DNA from 3 places in the Pseudoduganella sp. GW821-FHT05F09 genome. Region 2 is predicted to be linked to each of the others. Evidence: predicted binding sites of a transcription regulator. Region 2 holds the regulator's gene; each other region holds the start of a gene.
The links. Region 2 encodes LexA, which represses DNA repair genes until DNA is damaged. Its sites were predicted from a motif close to ACTGTATNNNNATACAGT; they were not measured.

Region 1 (5,932 bases), on a different contig from region 2:
GGATGTAGAGCATGCCGTTGCGGTGGCTCACGCTGTAGCGGTGGCCTTTCTCGCGCGGCAGCACGGCGCGGAAAGTACCGTTCGGCTTGGCCGCGTCCAGCAGGCGCACTTCGGTGGTGTCGGTGCTGCGCATGGACAGCATCAGGTGCTTGCCGTCGCGGTCGCGGTTCACCTGGATGTCGAACTGCTCCACCGGCTCGTGGTAGCGCTGCACCGGGGCGCCGCCGCCCACCGCCAGCGTGAACAGGCGGTCCGAGCGCTTGGTGGTGGCGTCTTCCTGGGTCACGAACAGGGTCTGGTTGTCGCTGGCCCAGGCGATGGATGTGGTGCGCGGCATGGTGGCCGGCAGCAGCTTGCCGGTTTTCAGGTCCTTCACATGCATTTCGTACTGGCGGAAACCGGTCACGTCCGTGGTGTAGGCCATCAGGCGCTCGTCCGGGCTGACCACCATGGCGCCCACGGCGAAGTACTTCTTGTCCTGCGCCAGCTCGTTCTGGTCCAGCAGGATTTCCTCCGGCGCCTTCTCGTCGTAGGCCAGGTCCGCGCCCGCGCGGCGGCGGCAGTTGAGCTGGTACTGCTTGCCCGCCTCGATGCGCGAATAGTAGTAGTAATTGCCGCGCCGGGTGGGCACCGACAGGTCGGCCGGCTGCATGCGGCCCTTGATTTCCGCGTACAGCTTGTCCGCCAGCGGCTTGCTGGCGGCGGTGGCCGCTTCGGTGTAGCTGTTCTCGGCGTTCAGGTAGGCGATGACGGCCGGGTCTTCCTTTTTTTGCAGCCAGCGGTAGTCGTCGGTCACGACTTCGCCGTGGCGCGTTTCCTGCCATGGGGTCTTGGCGGCCACGGGCGCCACATCGGCGGCAAAGGCCGGGACTGCGGCAAGCGCGCAGGCCGGCAGGATGCGGGACAGTTTCAAGGTCACTCCTTTATGGTTATTTGTGCAATGATTCTACACGGAGCGAGCCCTCCCGCGTAAGCGGTAAACCAGGCCCAGGCCGGCCAGCAGCATCAGCCCGGCGCCCGGCTCGGGGACCGGGCTGAGCAGCATGCCGAAGCAGCCCGCGCCCGCGCCGCAGGCGGTGCCGGTGATCTGGCCGCTGTCGTTGATGTCGTAGACCGCGCTGACGTAAAAGCCGCTATTGGCCGGCAGCAGGCTGTTCAGGTTGTAGGTGGCGCCGTCGCTGACCAGGAAGCTGAAGCTGCCGTTGCCTACTACCTGTCCGGCATTGTTGACCGCCATCGCCCAGCTGTTCAGGCCGGGCGCGAAGCTGCCCAGGGGCTGCAGGATCCCGTCCTGGAAAATGACGGCGCGGTAGTGGGCGTCCGAACCCTCGCCCACCTCGTCCGAGCCGACCACCACGCCGGCCTCGTTGATGTCGTTGGCGTCGATATAGCGGCCGTCGCTGAGGGCGCCCAGGTCCACCATGCCGCTGCCGTCGTGGCGGAACAGATGGAAGTCGCCGTTGGCAAGCTGCGCCGAGCCTGCCACCACGCCGGCCTCGTTCATGCCGCCGACGTAGCTGTGCGTGCCGCCCAGCGCGCCCAGCAGCGTGGTGACGCCGTTGACCGAGGTGTAGGCATAGCCTTCGCTGTTGATGTATTGGGTGCCCGCCACCTTGCCGGCGTTGTTGATGCCGCTCAGGTAGTTGTAGCGGTCCAGCGGCGCGATCGGCGCCGGCACCATGGTGGTGGCGCCGTTGGCGTACACCGCCGGCCGCGCCAGATAGCTTTCGGGGCTGAAGTCGATCACTTCGCCGGCGATCTTGCCGTCCGCGCTGATGGCGCCCACGCGGTTGATGGGCGTGTCGAGCATGGTGTAGACGCCGTTTTTCCACAGATAGCTGTGCAGCGTATTGTCAACCGGGTCCTGCAGCACGCCCACCACCAGGCCGTCGTTGTTGATGCGCGTGGTGCTGGTGTTGCCGCTGCCGAGCAGGGTCATTTTGTAGTGCGGCGCGGCGGCCAGCGCGGGCGCGGAAAACACAGGGCAAAGCAGTAGCAGCAGCAATCTTTTTGATAGTTGCATGGTAAGCCTCGTAGCGGATGGGGTTGGCGCCGGACGGACATCCGGCATGCCGATGCTAGACCGGAAGCCGGCACAACAGCGCCACGCTGACTTGGTGCAATATCGCGAAAATGGCGCGCGGCATGCAATCGTGTGCAATCATTGCTCATGGATAAAATCAACCCCGACACCCTGTACGGCAAGGTCAGCCTGCGCCTGCTGCCCTTCCTGTTCCTGTGCTACGTGGCCGCCTACCTGGACCGCGTCAACGTCGGCTTCGCCAAGCTGGGCATGCAGGCCGACCTGCGCTATTCGGATACCGTGTACGGCCTGGGCGCCGGCATCTTCTTCATCGGCTATTTCCTGTTCGAGGTGCCGTCCAACCTGCTGATGGCGAAGGTGGGCGCGCGCCTGTGGATCGCCCGCATCATGGCCAGCTGGGGCCTGATCTCGGCCGCGCTGATGTTCGCCACCACGCCGGCCAGCTTCTACGCGCTGCGCTTCCTGCTGGGCGTGGCCGAGGCCGGCTTCTTCCCCGGCATCATCCTCTACCTGACCTACTGGTATCCGGCCGGCCGCCGCGCGCGCATCGTGGCGCTGTTCATGAGCGGGGTGGCGGTGGCGGGCGTGGTGGGCGGGCCGCTGTCGGGCTGGATCATGCGCGCCCTGGACGGCGAACTCGGCCTGAAAGGCTGGCAGTGGCTGTTCCTGCTCGAAGGCCTGCCTTCGGTGCTGCTGGGCGTGTGGACGCTGTTCTACCTGGACGACGGCATCCGCAGCGCGCGCTGGCTCAGCGCAGACGAGAAGCGATACCTGGAAGCCGCCATCGCGGCCGACGGCGGCGGGCGGCAGCACCTGCCGCTGGGCCGGCTGTTCGCCAGCGGCGCGGTGTGGCTGCTGGCGCTGGTGTACTTTTTGTTTGTGATGGGCTTGTACGGCGTGAGCTTCTGGCTGCCGCAGCTGGTGCGCAACACCGGCGTGCAGGACGTGTTCCAGATCGGCCTGCTCACCGTCATACCCTACGGCGTGGCGGCGGTGGCCATGGTGCTGGCCGCGCGCCATTCGGACCGCAGCGGCGAACGGCGCTGGCACGCCGCCATCGCCGCCTTCCTGGGCGCGGCGGGCCTGGCGCTGTGCACCTGGTACGGCCACGACACCCTGCCGGCCATGCTGGCGCTGAGCCTGGCCACGGCCGGCATCCTGAGCACCTTCCCCATTTTCTGGAGCCTGCCCACCGGCATGCTGGGCGGCGCGGCGGCGGCGGCCGGCATCGCGCTGATCAACTCGGTGGGCAACCTGGCCGGCTTCGCCAGCCCCTACCTGGTGGGGGCGGTGAAGGACGCCACCGGCAGCCCCGCCATCGGCATCTACCTGGTGGCGGCCAGCGTGGCGGCGGGCGGCGTGCTGGTGCTGGCCTGCGGACGGCGCCCGCCCGTGGCCTGACTATTTGCGGCTGGTCTGCCGCTTTTCATCGTGGTACTGCCACAGCACGTTGATGATCTTCCATTCGCTGCGCTGGTTCTTGTACAGGTGCATATAGTCTATCCACTCGTCGGCGGTCAGCTTCACGGTGGCGACCCGCTTGTCGATGTCCAGGATCTTGATTTCCACGCGCGGCGGCTGCGGGAATTTATTGCCGTCCTTGTTGAAGGTCCGGGCCACTTTCAGCATGGTGGCGTAGTCCGTCTGCATGACGAATTCCGTCCCGTCCGCCGCCTGCCAGTAGGTGCGCTTGGCGAGCTGCTCGTCCAGGCCGCGCGCCATCAGCGCCGGGTCCGCCTTGTGCTGCGATTCGATATAGTCCAGCACCGCCCGTTCTATCGCCTGCTGGTCCGCCGCAGCGGCGGTATCGGCGGCGTGGGCAAGGAAGGGCAGCAGCGCCAGGGTCAACAACAGCAGGGTACGTTTCATATGGTCCAGCCCTTTTTGGCAAGTTGGCAAGAGAGCCCCATGAGAACACGAAGCCGGCCGCCGTGGCAATGATGTTGAATACTGTATATAATTACAGTATCGCTATATCTGTCCCGTTCCGCCATGGCCGAAACGCGCCGCATTGCCCACCTCGACATGGACGCCTTCTACGCGTCCGTGGAGCTGCTGCGCTATCCGGAACTGCGCGGGCAGGCGGTGGTGATAGGCGGCGGCGCGCGCCACCAGCCGGTGCTGCTGCCGGACGGCACGCGCCAGTTTTCGCGCCTGCGCGACTATGTGGGCCGGGGCGTGGTCACCACCTCCACCTACGAGGCGCGCGCGCTGGGCGTGTTTTCCGCCATGGGCACCATGAAGGCGGCCGCGCTGGCGCCGGACGCGGTGCTGCTGCCGACCGATTTCGATTCCTACCGCCGCCTGTCGCGCCTGTTCAAGGCCGCCGTGGCCGAGATCGCTCCCCATATCGAGGACCGGGGCATAGACGAAATCTATATCGACCTGAGCGAGCATCCGGAGGAGACGCGCGCGCTGGCGCTGCGCATCAAGCAGGCGGTGCGCGACGCCACCGGGCTGTCCTGCTCGATCGGCGTGGCGCCCAACAAGCTGCTGGCCAAGATCTGCTCCGAACTGGACAAGCCGGACGGCGTGACCATCGTGTCGCACCAAGACATCCCCAGCCGGGTCTGGCCGCTGGCGGTGCGCAAGGTGAACGGCATCGGCCCCAAGGCGGACGCCAAGCTGGCCGCGCTCGGCATCGCCACCGTGGGCCAGCTGGCCGCCGCCGACGAGGCGCTGCTGCAGGAGCACTTCGGCCTGAACTACGCCAGCTGGCTCAAGCGCGTCGCGCACGGGCAGGACGAGCGCGCCGTGGTCACCAGCCACGAACCGAAGTCCATCAGCCGCGAAACCACCTTCGAGCGCGACCTGCACGCCAAACACGACCGCGAGGCGCTGTCCGACATCTTCACCCGGCTGTGCCAGCGCCTGGGCGAGGACCTGGCGCGCAAGCGCTATGTGGGCCGCACGGTGGGCATCAAGCTGCGCTACTCGGATTTCAGCCGGGCCACGCGCGACGTGACCCTGCCCGTGCCCACGGCGGACGCGGCCGCCATCCGGCGCGCCGCCGGCGAATGCCTGCGGCGGGTGCCGCTGGACCAGCGCCTGCGCCTGCTGGGCGTGAAAATCAGCGCGCTGTCCAGCCTGGACGACCCCGGACTGGACCTATCCGCAACACCCCGGCCCAGGCAGGGCGAACTTTTCGCGGACCTGTAACGCGCGCGTGTAAAATGTCGTTCCCCCAGAATTTAGTTGAACAAAGGCAAACTCAAATATGTGGTTCAAGAATCTGCAAATCTACCGTCTGCCCGCGCCCTGGGCATTTACTCCTGAACAACTCGAAGCAGCGCTGAGCACCAACGCTTTTTCGCCGGCCAGCAGCAATGAATTGCTGCGCCAGGGCTGGGACAAGCCGCGCCCGAACGGCGGCCTGGTGCACGTGGTGAACAACCAGATGCTGATCCTGCTGGGCACCGAGAAGAAGCTGCTGCCGGCCACCGTCATCAACCAGGTGGCCAAGGCCCGCGCGGCCGAGATGGAAGAAGCGCAAGGTTTCGCTCCCGGCAAGAAAGCCATGAAGGAGCTGAAGGAACGCGTGGCCGACGAGCTGCTGCCGCGCGCCTTCTCGATCCGCGGCAATGTGTGGACCTGGATCGACCCGGTCAACGGCTGGCTGGTGGTGGACGCCGCCAGCCCGGCCAAGGCCGACGAAGTGATCAAGCTGCTGCTGAAGGCGGTCGACCGCATGCCGCTGGAAAGCCTGCGCGTGCAGCGCTCGCCGGTCGGCGTGATGACCGAATGGCTGCAGGCCGACGATTCCCCGTCCGGCTTCACGGTCGACATGGACACCGAGCTGCGCGCCACCGGCGAGAGCAAGGCCGCCGTGCGCTATGTGCGCCACACGCTGGAAGCGGACGAAGTGCGCCGCCACATCGCCGCCGGCAA
Region 2 (5,932 bases):
CTACGTTTGCGGCGGTGAAGCGGCAGAACTTCTTACGTTTGAACAGAGGATTCTGTTGCTTGCGCTTTTCTTTCAGCTTGAGCTTGTTTTTGTCGAACTTTTTACCGAATGCCATTTTAGGCTCCTGTATCTAATAAACTAAAATCAATGATGTGAAACACCAGGCTTCTGCTATTGCGGTTTTTCTTGGCCAGGAATCCTGTGAACTGATAAATACCGCCCAGGGGCGCGTCGTTGAACCGTTTTGCCAGATCGCCTGCCGCCAGGGCGGGGATCTCGAATTCGGTCAAGCGGGCGATGCCTGCCTCCATCTGCTGCGAGCTGTGCTGCAAGACTGCAGTCACGATCGGCATGCCGGCCGGGGTGTACCTGATGGTGTCCCGTTCGGTGATGAGGGCGTTTACCTGTAGCTGGTTCAGTTCAGTTCCTGGTCAGTGAAAAACTTGACCCTTAGGCCGCTGCAGCTGCTTGGGCTTCGGCGCGATGGCTCTTGGCCGCGTCTTCACGTTGTACCGATTTCATCATCGGCGAAGGAGCGGTTTCCGCTTTCTTCATTTTCACGGTCAGGTGACGCAGAACGGCATCATTGAATTTGAATGCGGTTTCCAGCTCGACCAGGGTCTCGTTGTCGCACTCGATGTTCATGCAGATGTAGTGTGCTTTAGCCAGTTTCTGGATCGAGTAAGCCATTTGACGGCGGCCCCAATCTTCCACGCGATGTACATTACCGCCGCGCGAGGTCACGCTGGCTTTGTAACGTTCGATCATCGCGGGCACTTGCTCGCTTTGGTCCGGATGGACGATAAATACGATTTCATAGTGACGCATGAAAACTCCCTTAAGGACTGTGAATATAGCCCACCCCGGCGTCAAGACGGGTGTGGGAAGAGGTAAGCCCGCGACTATAGCGCCTTTCCGCTGAAAAATCAAGCAGCCGCCGGCTTGCGCTGGCGCAAGGCCGGCAGCCCCTGCGACAGGCATGCTGGCGCCATGAGCCCAGCCAACGACGATTACGACACGCCTTGGAAAAGCGCCGTGATGGCCTATTTCCGCGAATTCATGGCGTTTTTCTTCCCCCGCGTCCATGACGCCATCGACTGGCGCCGGGAATACAGCTTCCTCGACCAGGAATTGGCCCAGGTGGTGCGCGACGCCAAGCTCGGCAGGCGCAGGATAGACAAACTGGTGCGCGTGACCGGCAAGGACGGCGGTGCCAGGCTGCTCTATCTCCATCTGGAGATCCAGCGCAGCCGGGAGAAAGACTTCGCCGAACGCATCTTTACCTATTACTACCGCCTCTACGACCGCTTCCGCTGCCCGATCGCGACGCTGGTGGTGCTGGCCGACCCTTATCCCGCATGGCGGCCGGACTGTTTCGAATGCGAGCTGTTCGGCTGCGAAGCCGGCATACGCTTTCCCACGGTCAAATTGCTGGACTTCTGGCCGCATTTGGACCGGCTATTAAGCAGCAACAACGCTTTCGCGCTGCTGACCGCCGCCCATCTGATGACGCTGCACACCCGCCACGAGCCCCGGAAACGCTTCGAATTCAAGGCAATGCTGACCTCGCTAATGTACGAGCGGCATTGGGACCCGCAGCGCATCCTCGATTTATTCAATGTACTAGACTGGATGATGAAAATCCCGGACGACCTGCAAGACCAGCTGGCCGTGCGGATTGAGGAACTAAACAGGAGTAAGGAAATGCCATTCGAGAACCTGATGATACGCATGGCCAAGGACCGTGCCCGAAAGGAGGGCCTGCAGGAAGGTAGAGAGGTGGGCCTGCAGGAAGGTAGGGAGGTGGGCTTGCAGGAAGGCAGAGAGGTGGGCTTGCAGGAAGGCAGAGAGGTGGGCTTACAGGTAGGCAGAGCGGAAGGCCGGGAGGAAGGCCGGGAGGAAGGCCGGGAGGAAGGCCGCCGGGCCGTGGTGCGCAAGCTGCTGCAACTGCGTTTCGGGCCACTTTCACCCAGTGCCGAACTACGCATCTCCCACGCGAAACCGGAAGAATTGAGCGCCTGGGAAGACAAAATCCTGCAGGCGCGCTCACTGGAGGAGCTTATCGGGCCCATTGCATGAAAATATTTCGCACATATCAACAAAATCCCTTGCATTAGCACGCGCACTGTACAAAAATACAGTCTGTCTATATCCACAGCTCTCAGAGCTAACGCACCATGATCAAGCTCACCGCACGTCAGGAACAAATTCTCAATCTGATCAAGGATGCCATCGACAATACCGGCTTCCCTCCCACCCGCGCCGAAATCGCCAACGAGCTGGGCTTCAAGTCGGCCAACGCCGCCGAGGAGCATCTGCAGGCGCTGGCGCGCAAGGGCGCCATCGAGATCGCCGCCGGCACCTCGCGCGGCATTCGCCTGCTGGGCGCGCACGCCGAATCGGCCGCCACCAAGCTGGCGCACGCGGCAGCCGCCGCCGCGTCCAATATGATGTCGCTGCCGCTGATCGGCCGCGTGGCCGCCGGTTCGCCCATCCTGGCCCAGGAAAACTTGGAAACCAGCTACAGCGTGGACCCTTCCCTGTTCTCCGCCAAGCCCGACTACCTGCTGAAAGTGCGCGGTGAATCGATGCGCGACATCGGCATCATGGACGGCGACCTGCTGGCCGTCAAAAAGGTGGACAGCGCCAAGAACGGCCAGATCGTGGTGGCCCGCATCGGCAACGAAGTCACGGTCAAGCGCTACAAGAAAACCGGCTCGACCATCGAACTGTTCCCGGAAAACCCGGATTTCAAGGTGATCACCGTCCATCCGGAAGCGGAAGAGTTTGCGCTGGAAGGCCTGGCCGTCGGCCTGCTGCGCAGCTGGCATTAATCGGCGGAAGGCAGCATGGCTAGCTTCAAACTTTACGGCAATTGCGAGTCCGGCCACAGCTACAAGGTCAAACTGGCCATGGAAGTGGCCGGTGTGCCGCACGAGTACGAGGAAATCGATCTGCGCCTGGAGCGCGCCGCGCGCCCGGAGCCCTTCCGCAGCCTGGCCAAATATGGCGAAGTGCCGCTACTGGTGCATGAAGACAGGGCGTATGTGCAGTCGAACGCCATCCTGCTGCATCTGGCGGAGCATTTGCAAGCCTACGGCGGCGAAACACAGCAGCGCCTGGAGCGCGTGCGCGAGTGGCTGTTCTGGGAAGCGAACCGCATCGGCTTTTCCATGGCACACCTGCGCTACGGCCAGAAGTTCGATCCCGAAGCTTACGCAGGCAGCGTGCTGCCCTGGTTCCGCAAGCGTTTCGACGCGGACATTGAACGCCTGGACGATGAACTGGCCGACGGCCGCGCCTTCCTGCTCGACGACAGCGTCAGCATGGCGGACTTTTCCATCTGCGGCTATTTGTACTGGCCCGAACAGGCCAATGTGAGCTACCCGCCACGTGTGCAGGCTTGGCTGGACCGCATCGCGGCCCTGCCGGGCTGGCGCCATCCCTACCGGATGGAAGGCGCGCAGCCCTGGTAATGCTGGAGGGGCAAGCCGCTTAGCAGGCTTCCAGCGCGCAGCTGAAATCTTCCAGCAAATCAGCCGTGTCCTCGATGCCGACGGACACGCGTATCAGCGACTCCGCAATCCCCATCGAGGCGCGGCGTTCCGCCCCCATCTCGTAGAAGATGGTGTGCGCCACCGGAATGATCAGCGTGCGCGTATCGCCCAGGTTGGAGGCCGGAATCGCCAGCTTCAGGCGGTTCAGGAAGTCGAAACAGTCGATACCGTCCTTCAGCTCAAAACTCAGCAGCGAACCGTGCGCGCGGAACAGCTCCGTGGCAATGGCGTACTGCGGGTGCGACTGCAAACCCGGGTAATACACCGCCGCCACGCGCTCGTCCGCCTCCAGCAGCTCGGCCAACGCCTTGGCATTGGCGCAGGTGCGCTCCATGCGCAGCGCCAGCGTCTCGGCGCCCACGGCGATGTGGTGCGCCGCTTCCGGCCCCAGCGAGGCGCCGAAATCGCGCAGGCCCTTGGCGCGGATCTGCGTGATGCCCCACTGCGCCGGCGCCGCCTTCTTGTAGTTTTCGAAAATATTCGGGAACTGCGTCCAGTCGTAGGCGCCGGTGTCGGTCAGGCTGCCGCCCAGCGCGTTGCCGTGGCCGCCGATCGACTTGGTCAGCGCATTGATCACCAGGCCCGCCCCCACTGCTTTCGGCTGGAACAGATACGGCGTGGTCATGGTGTTGTCCACGATGTAGAGAATGCCGCGCTCCTTGCACAGCTCGCCGATGCGCTTCAGATCCGCCACCTGGGTGCGCGGATTGGCGATGGTCTCGACGAAGACGATGCGGGTGTTGGGCTGGATCGCCGCCGCCACGTTGGCCACCTCGGTCGCGTCGACGAAATCGACCGCCACGCCCTGCCCCGCCACCGTCTGCCACAGCGAGTTGGTGTTACCGAACAGGAAGGACGACGACACCACATGGTCGCCTGCGCGCAGCAGCGCCTGGAACACGGCGCCGATGGCGCCCATGCCGGTGGCGAAGCACAAGGTGGCCACGCCCTGCTCCATCTTGTTCACTTTGTCTTCCAGCGCGGATACGGTGGGATTGCCCTGGCGGCCGTAGCGGAAGCCCGGTTCCTTGCCCTGGAATACCGAGGCCAGCTGGCGCGCGTCGCCGTAGCCGAAGGCCACCGAGGTATGCACCGGCTTGTGCAGCGAGCCGTGCTCGATGCCCTTCTGGCGGTCGTTGTGCAGGATGGTGGTAGTGAAACCGTAATTTTTCTTTTCTGTCATGATCTCAAGTCAAAAAAAAGCCCGGCGCGCTTGGCGGCCGGGCCGGGACATCACCCTTCGGTGGTGGCCGCGTTCAAGTTCAGCTGGGTCCGGCCCGCATCCTCCGCGGCCGCCGGTTTTTTCGGGTTGTGGCGGTTGTACTCCAGCTTGTCCAGGTAGTCGGGCGACACGTCGCCGGTCACGTAGATGCCGTCGAAGCACGACGCCTCGAACTTGGTCAGCTTGGGATTGACGTCGGTGATGGACTGCTTCAGCGCGTCGATGTCCTGGTACACCAGGTAATCGGCCGTGATCTCCTTGCACACTTCTTCCGTCGTGCGGCCGTAGGCGATCAGCTCGTCGCGCGTCGGCATGTCGATGCCGTACACGTTAGGGTAGATCACCGGCGGCGCGGCGGAGGCGAAGATCACCTTCTTGGCGCCGGAGTCGCGCGCCATCTGCACGATTTCGCGCGAGGTGGTGCCGCGCACGATGGAGTCGTCCACCAGCAGCACGTTCTTGCCCTTGAACTCGTGCGGAATCGCGTTCAGCTTCTGGCGCACCGATTTCTTGCGCGCTGCCTGGCCCGGCATGATGAAGGTGCGGCCGATGTAGCGGTTCTTGATGAAGCCTTCGCGGTACTCCACGCCCAGGCGCAGCGCCAGCTGGATGGCGGCCGGACGCGAGGAGTCGGGAATCGGCATGACCACGTCGATCTCGCCGTCCGGGATTTCGCGCTTGATCTTGTCGGCCAGGTACTCGCCCATTTTCAAACGGGTGGCGTACACCGAGGCGCCGTCGATGACGGAGTCCGGACGGGCCAGGTAGACGAATTCGAATACGCAGGGATTGAGCTGCGGATTGTCGGCGCACTGGCGCGCGTGCAGCTTCTTGTCGGCGTCGATGAAGATGGCTTCGCCCGGCTCCACGTCGCGCACGAAGCGGAAGCCCATGCCTTCCAGCGCCACCGATTCGGACGCGATCAGGTACTCGGTGCCCAGTTCGGTTTCATTGATGCCCAGGCACAGCGGACGGATGCCGTTCGGATCGCGGAAGGCCAGCAGGCCCACGCCGGCGATTTGCGCCACGGCGGCGTAACCGCCCTTGACGCGGCGGTGCAGCACGGTGACGGCCTTGAAAATCGCGTCCGGGTCCAGGTTCAGGCCGGTTGTGGCGGTCTGGATTTCGTGCGCCAGCACGTTCAGCAGCACTT
Region 3 (5,932 bases), on a different contig from region 2:
GCCGGCTCGGCTTTTTCGCATAATCAGTACCAGTAGATACAGCAAGGTGCCTCCACATGGCAAAGCGTGATTTTTACGAGATTCTCGGCGTCGCGAAGAATGCGTCCGAAGACGAGATCAAGAAGTCCTATCGCAAACTGGCGATGAAATACCATCCGGACCGCAATCCGGACAGCAAGGAATCGGAAGAGAAGTTCAAGGAGGTCAAAGAGGCCTACGAGATGCTCACCAATCCGGAAAAACGCGAAGCGTATGACCGCTACGGCCATGCGGGCGTGGACCCGAACATGGGCGGCGGAGGCGGCGGCGGTTTCGGCGCGGGCGGCTTCGGCGATGCCTTCGGCGACATCTTCGGCGACATCTTCGGCGGCGGCGGCCGCGGCCGCAGCGCCGGTCCGCAGGTCTACCGCGGCGCCGACTTGCGCTACAACCTGGAAATCACGCTGGAGCAGGCCGCGCACGGCTTCGACACCACCATCCGCGTGCCGTCCTGGGACAAGTGCGACACCTGCCACGGTTCCGGCGCCAAGCCGGGCACCGCGCCGGTGACGTGCTCGACCTGCGGCGGCCACGGCCAGGTGCGCATGCAGCAGGGTTTCTTCAGCATCCAGCAGACCTGCCCGAAATGCCACGGCACCGGCAAGATCATCACCGATCCTTGCTCGCCTTGCGGCGGCGCGGGCCGCATCAAGCGCAACAAGACGCTGGAAGTGAAGATCCCGGTCGGCATCGACAACGGCATGCGCATCCGCTCGTCGGGCAACGGCGAACCGGGCACCAACGGCGGACCGCCGGGCGACCTGTATGTGGAAATCCACATCAAGCAGCACGCGGTGTTCCAGCGCGAAGGCGACGACCTGCATTGCGAAATGCCGATCTCGTTCGCGCGCGCGGCGCTGGGCGGCGAAATCGAAGTGCCTACGCTGTCGGGCAAGGTGTCGTTCACCATTCCGGAAGGCACCCAGTCGGGCAAGACCTTCCGCCTGAAGGGCAAGGGCATCAAGGGCGTGCGTTCCGGCTATCCGGGCGACCTGTTCTGCCACGTGGCGGTGGAAACGCCGGTCAAGCTGACCGACAAGCAGAAGGAACTGCTGCGCGAATTCGACCGTGCCACGGTCGAGGGCGGCTCCAAGCACAGCCCGCAAAGCAAGACCTGGCGCGACAAGGTGAAGGACTTCTTCGAATAAGCATCATTGCCCGGCGTAGATGATGCGCCGCAGCAAATCAGGTAAGATAGCAACATCCCGGACCGCCCCTTGCCAACCCGGCAAACGGGCGGTCTTCGCACGTATGAGAGGACATATGAGTGAACTAAGCGTAAGCGACAACGTCAGCGTTTCCCCACTGGCGGACCTGCTGGTCAACAACCGTGCCTGGGCCGATTCCATGGTTCAGCGCGATCCCGAATTCTTCAAGCGCCTGGAGCAGCAAGCTTCGCCGGAGTACCTGTGGATAGGCTGCTCCGACAGCCGCGTACCGGCGAATGAGCTGCTGGGCCTGGCGCCGGGCGACGTCTTCGTCCACCGCAACATCGCCAACGTGGTGGTGCACTCGGACCTGAACTGCCTGTCGGTACTGCAGTTCGCCATCGAAGTGCTGAAGGTCAAGCACGTGATCGTCGTCGGCCACTATGGCTGCAAGGGCGTGCACGCGGCCATGACCGGCACCCGCGTCGGCCTGGTCGACAACTGGCTGCGCCATGTGCAGGACGTGCACCAGAAGCACGAGCGCTACCTGGGCGACGTGCTGCCGCAGGGCCAGCGCGCCGAGCGCATGTGCGAGCTGAACGTGGTGGAGCAGGTGGTCAACGTCTGCCAGACCACCATCGTGCAGGACGCCTGGGACCGCGGCCAGCCACTGACCGTCCATGGCTGGGTCTACGGCCTGAAGGACGGCCACCTGCATGACCTCGAGATGACCGTCAGCGCCGGCCACGAACTGGCCGCCTGCATCAAGAACCGCCTGGAAAAATACGCCGCCATCGCGTAAGCGCCAAGCGCCGATTCGCATCGGCGTGTAGGGCGGGTTAGCGCGCCAGCGCGTAACCCGCCATGCTGACCCGCCCCTGACCCGATAATCTCCGCCCCCCCCTCCGCCCGCCCACGATATACTGTACATAAATACAGTATAAAGGCGAACCATGGAGCTCACCGACAAGCTCGAGATCCTGGCCGACGCGGCGAAATACGACGCGTCCTGCGCCAGCAGCGGCGCGCCCAAGCGCAACTCCATCGGCAAGGACGGCCTGGGCGCCAGCACCGGCATGGGCATATGCCACAGCTACACGCCGGACGGGCGCTGCGTCTCGCTGCTGAAAATCCTGCTCACCAACTTTTGCGTCTACGACTGCCAGTACTGCGTCAACCGGCGCACGTCCAACGTGCCGCGCGCCCGCTTCACGGTGCAGGAAGTGGTCAAGCTCACGGTCGATTTCTACCTGCGCAACTACATCGACGGCCTGTTCCTCAGCAGCGGCATCATCCAGTCGGCCGACTACACCATGGAGCAGCTGGTCGCCATCGCCCGCGAGCTGCGCGAAACGCACCAGTTCCGTGGCTACATCCACCTGAAAACCATACCCGACGCCGATCCCGCCCTGATCGCCGCCGCCGGCCTGTATGCGGACCGGCTCAGCGTGAACATCGAGCTGCCCTCGCAGGCCAGCATCGCGCGCCTGGCGCCGGAGAAGAACGTCCACACTATCAAGCTGGCCATGGGCGCCATCCGTCTGCGGCTGGACGAAAAGGCCGAGGAGCCCAAAGCGCCCGCCTTCGCGCCGGCGGGGCAGAGCACGCAGATGATAGTCGGCGCCGACGCCAGCGACGACAAGCACATCCTCGGCACAGCCGAAACCCTGTACAGCAGCTACAAGCTCAAGCGCGTGTACTACTCCGCCTTCAGCCCGATACCGGACAGCCCCAAAAGCGTGCCGCTGGCGCCGCCGCCCATGCAGCGCGAACACCGGCTGTACCAGGCCGACTTCCTGCTGCGCAGCTATGGCTTCCAGGTCAGCGAACTGCTGCCGGGTGACAGTACGCAACCCGGCAACCTGGCCCTGGACATCGACCCCAAGCTGGCCTGGGCGCTGGCCAACCGCGAGCACTTCCCCATGGACCTGAACCGCGCCGACGCCGGCATGATCGCGCGCGTGCCGGGCATCGGCCTGCGCAACGCGCAACGCATAGTCGAGCTGCGGCGTATGCGGCGCGTGCGCTACGCCGACCTGTCGCGCCTGCGCTGCAGCATGAAGAAGATCGCCCCCTTCATCATCGTGGCGGACTACGCGCCCGCGCGCGACACCATCCCGTCCGAGACGCTGCGCCGCGCCATGGCCGACGCCCCGCAGCAGATGAACCTGTGGCCCGAGCTGCAGGCGGGCTGATGGACGGGCAGGGCGAGCTGGTCTGCGTCGCGGACTTCGACGGCTGGCGCGCGGCGGCGCGGGGACTGATCGTGCGCCGCGTGCCGCCCGGCTCCGTACAATGGATGGCGCCCGGTGGCGGCGGCGATCTCTTTGCCAGTCCGTCGCCTGTGCCTGCGCCACCTGTGCCCGGACCGGGCGCCGCTGCGCTTGCCGCCCTGCGCGTGCCGCGCGAGCTGATGGCGCTATTGCAAACCGCATCCTGCTACCGCGCCGAGGACCGCTGGGCTTTCCTGTACAAGGTACTGTGGCGCTGGCAGCAGGGACAGCAGGAGGTCATGTCGATGGCGGACGAAGACGGCAACCGATTGCAAACCATGGCCCGCGCCGTGCGCCGCGAGGAGCACGACATGCACGCCTATCTGCGCTTCCGCGAACGCCCGGCGGGCGAGGGCGCGCCGCGCTTCGTGGCCTGGTTCGAGCCCGCGCACGACGTGCTGCCGCAGGTGGCGCGGCACTTCGCGGACCGCATGGGCCGCGCCACCTGGCTGATCGCCACGCCGGACGCCACCGTGCTGTGGGACGGCGCCGCGCTGCACACCGCCGGTCCGCTCGCCCGCAGCGCCGCCGATATCGAGGATGCGGGCGAAGCGCTGTGGCTGACCTATTACCGCAGCATCTTCAACCCTGCCCGGCTGAATCCGGACGTCATGCACAGCCACGTGCGTGCGCGCTTCTGGAAGAACATGCTGGAAGCCGCGCTGGTGCCGGAGATGGTGTCGCAAGCGGCGGCCGGTGCGCGCCGCGTGGGCCAGGCCAGCGCCGTTGGCCGCCGCAGCGGCACCACGATACCCATCGCACCCGGGAAAGCCCAGCCCGAGCGCCAGCAGCCGCACACGCTGGACGAATGCCGCCGCTGCGGGCTGTGGGAGCACGCCACGCAAGCGGTGCCGGGCGAGGGCGCGGAGAAGGCGCGCATCATGCTGGTGGGCGAGCAGCCCGGCGACCAGGAAGATCTGCAGGGCCATCCCTTTGTCGGTCCCGCCGGCGCGCTGCTCGACCGCGCGCTGGCGCAGGCCGGCGTGGAGCGCAGCGCGGTCTACATCACCAACGCGGTGAAACACTTCAAATGGGAGCCGCGCGGCAAGCGCCGCCTGCACAAGACGCCCGCGCAGCAAGAGATCCTGGCGTGCCGCTATTGGCTGGAGGGCGAGCTGGAGCAGGTGGCGCCGCACGTGGTCGTCGCGCTTGGCGGCACCGCGCTGAAAGCCGTGCTGGAAGACAGCCACGCCGCGCTGAAAGACTACATGGACGCGCCGGTGCAGCACGCAGGGCGCTGGATCGTCGCCACCTACCACCCGGCCTACGTGCTGCGCGTCCCCGGCGCCGCAGAAAAGGCCCGCGCCCTCGCCGCCATGGTGGAGGCGCTGCGCAAAGCGCATGCGCTGGCGGACGAAAACCGCATATGAATAGCCGATAAGCTTCGTTTTCTTCATGAAGCGGGCGGCATAGACTGGGCGCATATTCAACGCAAGGACCCGCCCCATGTCTGCCGTTCCCAGTCCCGTCCCGACTTTCGATATCAAGGTGTTCGACGCCCCGCTGGGCGCGGAGGTGACGGACTTCGACCTGTCCCAGCCCTTGAGCAACCGCGACTTCCAGCGCCTGCACCGCGCCCACCTGGACCACCACGTGCTGGTGTTCCGCGACCAGCGCATCACGCCGCAGCAGCAGGTGGAATTCAGCCGCCGCTTCGGTCCGCTGCAAATCCACGTGCTGCGCAATTTCCAGCTGGCCGAGGCGCCTGAAGTACTGATCATCTCCAACATCATCGAGAACGGCCAGCCCACCGGCCTGGGCGACGCCGGCCATTTCTGGCATTCCGACCTGTCGTACAAGGACAAGCCCAGCCTGGGCTCCCTGCTGCACGCGCAGGAGCTGCCGGAGGAGGGCGGCGACACGCTGTTCGCCAATATGCACCTGGCCTACGAAACGCTGCCGGTGGCGCTGCGCCGCGCGGTGCAGGGGCTGCGCGCGGAGCACAGCTATCTGGCGCAGTACGAGGAGCTGCGCCGCCGCAATCCCTTCCGCCCGCCGTTGACGCAGGCGCAAATCGACGAAGTGCGGCCGGTGCTGCAGCCGGTGGTGCGCGTGCACCCGGAAACCGGCCGCCGCGCGCTCTTCGTCAGCGAGCATTTCACCACCCGCATCGAAGGACTGCCGGAGGACGAGAGCAAGGCGCTGCTGGCGGAACTGTTTGCGCACAGCGTCAAGCCCGAGCACATCTACCGCCATCAATGGCGCCCCCACGACATGGTGTTCTGGGACAACCGCTCGCTGATGCACCTGGCGGCCGGCTGTCCGCCGCATATGCGCCGCAAGCTGTACCGCACCACCATCGAAGGCGACGTCCCTTTCTGAACCCATTCCGGAGCACGCATGAGCAAACTGAAATTCATCGCCGCAGCCATCGCTGCCGCCACGCTGGGCCTGAGCACGCAGGCGCAGGCCGAAGGACGCATCCGCATCGCCGAGCAGTTCGGCGTCACCTATCTGCTGTTGAACATTGCG

Region 1: the regulator LexA is predicted to act here: its motif matches at 3,994-4,011, upstream of dinB (DNA polymerase IV).
Region 3: the regulator LexA is predicted to act here: its motif matches at 2,110-2,127, upstream of AC07S4_RS11005 (putative DNA modification/repair radical SAM protein).

Annotation. Positions count from the first base shown of each region.
Region 1 is NZ_JBWKSD010000012.1:1,381-7,312, forward strand. Features, by position in the region: gene AC07S4_RS28355 (S9 family peptidase) at 1-913, opposite strand, end outside; gene AC07S4_RS28360 (hypothetical protein) at 947-2,023, opposite strand; gene AC07S4_RS28365 (MFS transporter) at 2,171-3,445, shown strand; gene AC07S4_RS28370 (nuclear transport factor 2 family protein) at 3,446-3,913, opposite strand; gene dinB (DNA polymerase IV) at 4,037-5,203, shown strand; gene AC07S4_RS28380 (recombination-associated protein RdgC) at 5,262-5,932, shown strand, end outside.
Region 2 is NZ_JBWKSD010000011.1:108,807-114,738, reverse strand. Features, by position in the region: gene rpsR (30S ribosomal protein S18) at 1-115, opposite strand, end outside; gene priB (primosomal replication protein N) at 117-419, opposite strand; gene rpsF (30S ribosomal protein S6) at 451-828, opposite strand; gene AC07S4_RS27880 (RpnC/YadD family protein) at 991-2,079, shown strand; gene lexA (transcriptional repressor LexA) at 2,178-2,834, shown strand; gene AC07S4_RS27870 (glutathione S-transferase family protein) at 2,850-3,476, shown strand; gene AC07S4_RS27865 (cystathionine gamma-synthase family protein) at 3,496-4,740, opposite strand; gene purF (amidophosphoribosyltransferase) at 4,791-5,932, opposite strand, start outside.
Region 3 is NZ_JBWKSD010000003.1:261,634-267,565, forward strand. Features, by position in the region: gene dnaJ (molecular chaperone DnaJ) at 57-1,187, shown strand; gene can (carbonate dehydratase) at 1,303-1,989, shown strand; gene AC07S4_RS11005 (putative DNA modification/repair radical SAM protein) at 2,141-3,382, shown strand; gene AC07S4_RS11010 (UdgX family uracil-DNA binding protein) at 3,382-4,830, shown strand; gene AC07S4_RS11015 (TauD/TfdA dioxygenase family protein) at 4,907-5,782, shown strand; gene AC07S4_RS11020 (ABC transporter substrate-binding protein) at 5,801-5,932, shown strand, end outside.